Regions from separate parts of the Azospirillum sp. HJ39 genome, predicted to be linked through region 1. Evidence: riboswitches for the same ligand, from Rfam matches in the RefSeq annotation. Region 1 holds a riboswitch; the other holds the start of a gene.
What was found. A riboswitch is a leader RNA that binds a small molecule or an ion and turns the genes downstream of it on or off. The one in region 1 is predicted to bind thiamine pyrophosphate.
Positions count from the first base shown of each region.

Region 2: another riboswitch for thiamine pyrophosphate. It lies ahead of ABMY26_RS20900 (ABC transporter ATP-binding protein); the one in region 1 lies ahead of ABMY26_RS28120 (ABC transporter substrate-binding protein).

Region 1 is NZ_CP167912.1:99,331-102,784, forward strand. It holds gene ABMY26_RS28115 (branched-chain amino acid ABC transporter permease) at 1-221, opposite strand, end outside; gene ABMY26_RS28120 (ABC transporter substrate-binding protein) at 225-1,364, opposite strand; TPP riboswitch at 1,422-1,535, opposite strand; gene ABMY26_RS28125 (DMT family transporter) at 1,569-2,483, opposite strand; gene ABMY26_RS28130 (ferredoxin) at 2,611-2,943, opposite strand; gene ABMY26_RS28135 (ABC transporter permease) at 3,128-3,454, shown strand, end outside.
Region 2 is NZ_CP167911.1:1,621,363-1,624,816, forward strand. It holds gene ABMY26_RS20895 (acetoin utilization protein AcuC) at 1-988, opposite strand, end outside; TPP riboswitch at 1,068-1,174, shown strand; gene ABMY26_RS20900 (ABC transporter ATP-binding protein) at 1,219-1,950, shown strand; gene ABMY26_RS20905 (ABC transporter permease) at 1,947-2,714, shown strand; gene ABMY26_RS20910 (ABC transporter substrate-binding protein) at 2,756-3,454, shown strand, end outside.

The sequences.
Region 1 (3,454 bases):
AGCCCGGCCATCAGGACCAGCACCGCCGGCAGCAGCACGATGCCCGGAAGAGGAATGAGCGGCGCCAGCGCCACCGCCAGCAGCCCGCCGGCCATCACGAGGTCGCCCTGGGCGAAATTCACCGCCGAGGTGGCGTTCAGCACCAGCACGAATCCGAGCGCCACCAGGGCGTAGGCCGCCCCCAGCGCCACGCCGTTGACCAGCAGTTGAAGCGCCGCCATCCGTCACTTCGCCGCAAGCGTCGGGTCGTCGTAACGCTTGACCAGCGCCGGCACACGGCTGGTCCCGTCATAACAGACGATGACGGCGGAATGGGCCATGTTGCCCTTGCCGTCCGACCGGTAGGTCATGGCGAGGCCCTTGAAGCTTCCGGCCGCCAGCGCCTTGCGGATGGCGTCCGGGCTGCGGGCGCCGGCCTTCACCGCCTCCAGCACCATGGTCATGCCATCATACTGGCCGAGCGCGAAGGCGTCCGGCTCCTTGCCGAAGGCGGCGCGGTAGGCGTCGGTGAAGGCCTCGACCTCCGGCGAGCCGCCGGAAACCGGCGAGGCCGCCGTCTCGGCGCAGACGCCCTTCAACTCCGCCGGCTCCAGCAGGGCCGCGGTGCTCGGCTGGTGCATGGCGGAGCCGGCGACGATCGGCACCGTCACGCCGCTGGACGCGGCCTGCTTCAGCAGCAGCGCGGTCGGGCCGGAATGCAGGTGCAGCACCAGCACGTCGGGCTTGGCGGCCAGCGCCTTGGTCAGAACCGGCAGCAGATCCTTGGCGGCGGGGTCCACCCCCTCCTCGAACACCGGCGCGACGCCCAGCGCCTTGAAGGCGGCGTCGAGATGCGTCTTGCCGCTCTGGCCGTAGGCGGTGGTCTGGTAGATGACGGCGGGCCGCCGCTTGCCCAGCTCCTCCACCACATAGCGGGCATGGGCGGATTTGGTCACCGCGTCGCCGGGGAAGAAGCGGAAGACCCAGGGGTTGCCCTGCTCGGTGATCGACGCGGTGCCGGAGACGGTGACAAGGGGCAGCTTCAGCTCCTGCGCCAGCGGCAGCATCGCCAGCATCTGGGTGCCGAGCATGCTGGCGGCGACCGCGCCCACCGTGCCGCCGCCGGCAGCGCGCTCCAGCGCAGTCACCGCCGCTTCCGGCGAGGTGCCGGTGTCGACCACTTCGGATGCGATGGCGATGCCGGCCGGGGTCTGCTTCAGCGCCAGCACCGCGCCGTTGCGCTGGCTGGTGCCCTCCAGCGACAGGAAGCCGGTCAGCGGCACCAGCACCGGAAAGGACAGGGCATCGTCGGCCCGGGCGCCGGTGTATGGCAGCGCCGACGTGGCCGCCAGCAGGCCGATCAGAAGGGAAAGCGTGCGCCGCATGACCTGTAACTCCCTACGCGCGCCGGCAGCGTGGCGACGCGGAGGAACGGAGCCGCCTTGCGGATCCGGTCGGCTCCCTTCGCCGGCATGACCCGGATCAGGTTCGATGGGTGTGTCTCAGCCCATGCGTCCGCACAGCATGCGTCGGCACAGGCACCCCAGCCGTGAACGAACGGCGAGAGTGTCGCCGCCAAGCGCCTATTGTCAAGAACCCAGCCGGCGGCGTGCCATCATCGTTTCACGATGCAGGATATAGAGACCGCTGCCGATGATGACCATGGCACCGGCCAGCACCGGCACCGTCGGCAGGTCGCCGAACACCAGCCAGCCGAACAGGCTGGCCCACACCATGCCGGTATATTCGAACGGCGCCACCACCGCCGGCGGCGCCCGGCGGAAGGCCTGGGTCAGCAGCACCTGCGCCCCGGCGCCGAGCATCCCCACCAGCGACATCAGCCCCAATCCGAGGGCGGTCGGCGCCGTCCAGACCGGGACCGCGAGCGCGCCGCTCACCACCGTCGTCGTCAACAGGAGATAAAGCACGATCGATGCGCTGGTCTCGGTCCGCGACAGGCCACGCACCGCCAGCGCCGCCAGGGCATAGAACAGCGCGGCGGCCAGACCGACCAGCACCGGCACCAGCGGCGCCCCGGCCGACGGCTGCGCCATCACCACCACACCGCCGAATCCCACGACCACGGCGGCCCAGCGGCGCCAGCCCACCGGCTCGCCCAGCAGCGGGGCCGACAGCGCGGTGATGAACAGCGGACCGGCGAAGCTCAGCACATAGACGTCGGCGAGCGGCAGTTCCCTGAAGGCATAGAAGAAACAGCCCATCGAGATCAGGCCGGCGAAGGAGCGCCAGACATGGCCCCAGGGCCGCCGCGTCCGCATCGCCGCGATCCCGCCGCCGCGCACCAGCGTATAGCCACCCACCAGCAGGAAGGCGACCAGCGAGCGCACGAACATCAATTGCGGCACCGGGTAATCGGCCGTCAGGACCTTGATAAGCGTATCCATCGCCGCGAACAGCAGGATGGCGATCAGGAAGCAGCCGACGGCGTAGGGAACCGAATCGGTCTCGGCTGGCAGCAGATCGGCGGTCTCGGCGTCGGTCATGGCAGGGAATCGGGACGGCAATGGCGGAGGTTGCCCACATTATGGGCAATCCTTGCCGCGTCCCAATGCCACAACCGCAGGTCAGACCGGCGCAGCGCTTCCGCCGCCCGGCCGGCCGCTCAGCCGATCACCGGGTCAGCACCATCACCAGCCGTTCCACCGGCGCGTCGTTGACCAGATGCGAGTCCACGATCTCGTCGATGTCTTCGGGCGTCTCAGGGCGATACCAGATGCCCTCCGGATAGACCACCATCAGCGGCCCGGCGGAACAGAAGCCGAGGCATCCGGTCATCGCCATGCCGATGTCGGCCAGCCCCTTGCCCTGGATTTTCTGGTCCAGCCGCTGCCACAGCGGATGCGCGCCCTTGGCGGCGCAGCTGCCGCGGGGATGGCCGGGCGGGCGCTGCTGGGCGCAGCAGAAGACGTGGTGGCGGAAGGTCTGCGGAATGTCGAGCGGCATCGGGCGTGCTCCATAGCCATACAGTTTGTATGGATAAGGATCATGCCAGATTGCTGCGCCGCGGCAAGATTTTTGTAACGCTTCTAAGTTCGGGATCCGCCTCGATCCGCCTTCCGACGAAATGCTTGGTCAGCGCAGGGGTTGCCGGTTAAGACTCCAGGCATGGGTTGATCAGGAGACGCCGGTGGTTCTGAGCGGGTCGGTCAAGGGACAGCCGGGCGCCGTGCCGGGCTGGGTCGGGTATGCGCTGTTGCCGGTCCTCAACCTCGTCGCGGCCTTCGTGCTGTCGGGGCTGGTGATCCTGGTCATCGGCGAGAATCCGGTCGACGTGCTGTCGCTGATGCTGACGGAGGCGGTGGGCTACCCGGAGGCCATCGGCTACACCCTCTATTACGCCACCGACTACATCTTCACCGGGCTGGCGGTCGCCATCGCCTTCCATTGCGGGCTTTTCAACATCGGCGGCGAGGGACAGGCCTATCTGGGCGGGCTCGGCGCCGGGCTGGTGGCG
Region 2 (3,454 bases), on a different replicon from region 1:
TCACCGCCCAGATCCCGGCCCAGCAGCGCCCGACCGACCAAGGATTGTAGCCGCCGCCGCCGACCGCCAGCACCCGCGGCGCCAGCGGCAGCAGAGCCGCCACCGCATTCCACAGCGCGCGGTTGGATAGCTCCAGCCGGCTCAGCGGATCCTCGGCCAGCGCATCGGCCCCGGTCTGGATCACCATCGCCTGCGGACGGAAGGCACGGGCCAGCGGCAGCACCGCCGCCTCCATCACATGCTCCATCTCGCTGTCGTTGAAGCCGGGCGGCACCGGCAGGTTGCGGGCCATCCCGCCGGCCCGGTCCTCGGCCCTGCCGGTGTAGGGCCAACGCCCATCCTCGTGGACCGAGACGGTCAGCACCCGGTCGTCGTCGGCGAACGCCTCCTCCACCCCATCGCCATGGTGGGCGTCGAGATCGACATACAGCACCCGCTCCAGCCCATGGTCGAGCAGTTCCAGGATGCCGAGCACCGGCGCGTTGAAGTAGCAGAATCCGCTGGCCCGGTCGCGGCGCGCATGATGGGTGCCGGCGGCCGGGGCATAGACCAGACCGGCTGGCCGATCCCCCAGCAGCCGCGCCGCCTGGAGGGCCGAGCCGCTGCTGTGGGCCGGCCGCCGGTACATCTCGGCGAAGACCGGGTTCTCCAGCTTGCCGAGATTGTGGCGGGCCGCCGTCGCCTCGTCCACCCGCTGCTCCGCCTCCGCCCGCTTCAGCGCCGCGATGTAGTCGAGGGTATGGAAGCGCGCCAGTTCGCGTTCGCTGGCGACATGGGTGTCGAGATAGACCTGATCCGGCAGCCATCCCATGGCGCGGCTGAGGTCGATGGCGGTCGAGACGCGCGGGATCGCCAGCGGGTGCTTCGGCCCATAGGTCGAGCCGCGGTAGATCTCGCCACCGATGAACAGCGGGGTGCGGAACGGCGTGGTCAGGGGAGGAACTCCGTCATGTCCCCCGGAAACTAGGCGGCGTTGCCGCCCGGTCAAGCGCCGATGGTGCTTCCGCAGGATGGGAGGCGGTGCCGGCGATGCTTGCGGTCACGGATCGTCCGCGCCTATAGTCGCCGCCTTCACTGGGGGGAGCCGATGGGCGGCTGAGAGGTCCCGTTGCGGGACGACCCCTGGAACCTGATCCGGTTCATGCCGGCGTAGGGATCAGTGATGCCAGATAAGACGCATCCCCGGACCTGTCCCTCCTCCCCGCGCTCATGTCCGCGATGACCCCCCTGTCGGTCACCATTGCAGGGGCGCGGCTGACCTATGGCGGCACGCTTCTGTTCTCCGACCTGACCCTGGACCTGCCGGCGGGGAAGACCACCTGCCTGCTGGGCCCGAGCGGTGTCGGCAAGACCACGCTGCTGCGCATCCTCGCCGGGCTGGCAGAGCCGGAGCCGCCCACCGCCGTCGTCACCGGCGACCGCCGGCCGCTGGCCGGCCGCATCGCCTACATGGCGCAGCAGGATCTGCTGCTGCCCTGGCTGACCGTCCTCGACAATGTGCTGCTGGGCGACCGGCTGCGCCACCGCCGGCCCGATGCCGCGCGGGTGGAGCGCGCCCGCGCCCTGCTGGAGCGCGTCGGGCTGGCGGGCCGCGAGCGCGACCGCCCCGCCGCCCTGTCCGGCGGCCAGCGGCAGCGCGTGGCGCTCGCCCGCACGCTGATGGAGGACAAGCCGCTGGTCCTGATGGACGAGCCCTTCTCGGCGCTCGACGCCATCACCCGCCTGCGTCTCCAGGAGACGGCGGCGGAGACGCTGGCCGGCCGCACCGTGCTGATGGTCACCCACGACCCGCTGGAGGCGCTGCGGCTCGGCGACCGCCTGCATGTGATGACCGGCCGTCCCGCCACCATGGGGCCGGCGCTGGAGCCCGCCGGCGCGGTCCCGCGCCGCGTCGACGATCCCGCCCTGCTGGCGCTCCAGGCCGAGCTGCTGCGGAGGCTGGCGGAATGAGGGCGCTGCTGCGCGCCGCGGTCACCCTTGCCGTGCTGGCCGCCGGCTGGCAGGCGCTGGTCTGGGCCACCGGCCTGCCGCGCTACCTGCTGCCCGGCCCGCTGGCGGTGGCCGACGCCATGCGGCGGCAGGCGCCGCTGCTGCTGAGCCATGGGCTGACCACGCTGGCGGAGATCCTGGTCGGGCTGGTCGCCGGCGTGGCCCTGGGCACGGTCAGCGCGCTGCTGCTGGCGCGCTTCCGCACCGCCCGGCGCTGGCTGATGCCGCTGCTGCTGGTCAGCCAGGCGATCCCGGTCTTCGCGCTGGCGCCGCTGCTGGTGCTGTGGCTGGGCTACGGCATGGCGTCCAAGATCGCCATGGCGGTGCTGGTCATCTATTTCCCGGTGACGACGGCGCTGTTCGACGGGCTGCGCCGCACCGATCCGGGCTGGCTCGACCTTGCCCGTACCATGGGCGCCTCGCCCGCCGCCATCCTGTGGACCATCCGCCTGCCGGCCGCCCTGCCCGCCTTCTGGTCCGGCGTGCGGGTGGCCGCCGCCGTGGCCCCCATCGGGGCGGTGATCGGCGAATGGGTCGGCTCCTCCTCCGGCCTCGGCTACCTGATGCTGCATGCCAACGCCCGCATGCAGATCGACCTTCTGTTTGCCGCCGTGCTGGTGCTGGGGCTGTTCGCGGTGACGCTCTATGCCGCCGTCGACGCGCTCGCCCGGCGCGCGCTGCCCTGGCAATCCGATACCCAGCCGGCGGATGACGCCGATCCATGACGCCGATCCATGACCCACCCCCCGAAGGGAAGAGACGCCCGATGAAGCACCTGTTCGCCGCTGCCCTGATGGCCGCCAGCCTGATGACCGCCAGCCTGATGACCGCGCTGCCGGCGCTGGCCCAGGACAAGCTGTCCGTGATGCTCGACTGGTTCGTCAACCCGGACCATGCCCCGCTGGTCGTCGCCCAGGAGAAGGGCTTCTTCAAGGATGCCGGGCTCGACGTGACGCTGACCGCGCCGGCCGATCCCAACGACCCGCCCAAGCTGGTCGCCGCCGGCAAGACCGACCTCGCCGTGTCCTACCAGCCGCAGCTGATCCTGCATGTGGCAGAGGGGCTGCCGCTGGTCCGCGTCGGCACACTGGTTTCCACGCCGCTGAACTCGGTCGTCGTGCTGCGCGACGGGCCGGTGAAAACGCTGAAGGACCTGAAGGGCCGCAAGATCGGCTTCTCCATCGCCGGCTTCGAGGACGCGCTGCTCGGCGCCATGCTGGAGAAGCACGGGCTGAGCCTGAAGGACGTCGAGCTGGTGAACGTCAACTTCTCGCTGTCGCCGTCGCTGCTGTCGGGGCAGGTCGACGCGGTGGTCGGCGCCTTCCGGAACTTCGAACTGAACCAGATGGAGATCGAGAAGCATCCCGGCCGCGCCTTCTACCCCGAGGAGGAGGGCGTCCCGCCCTATGACGAGCTGATCCTGGTCGCGCAGAAGGGCAAGACCGACGACCCACGCTTCAAGCGC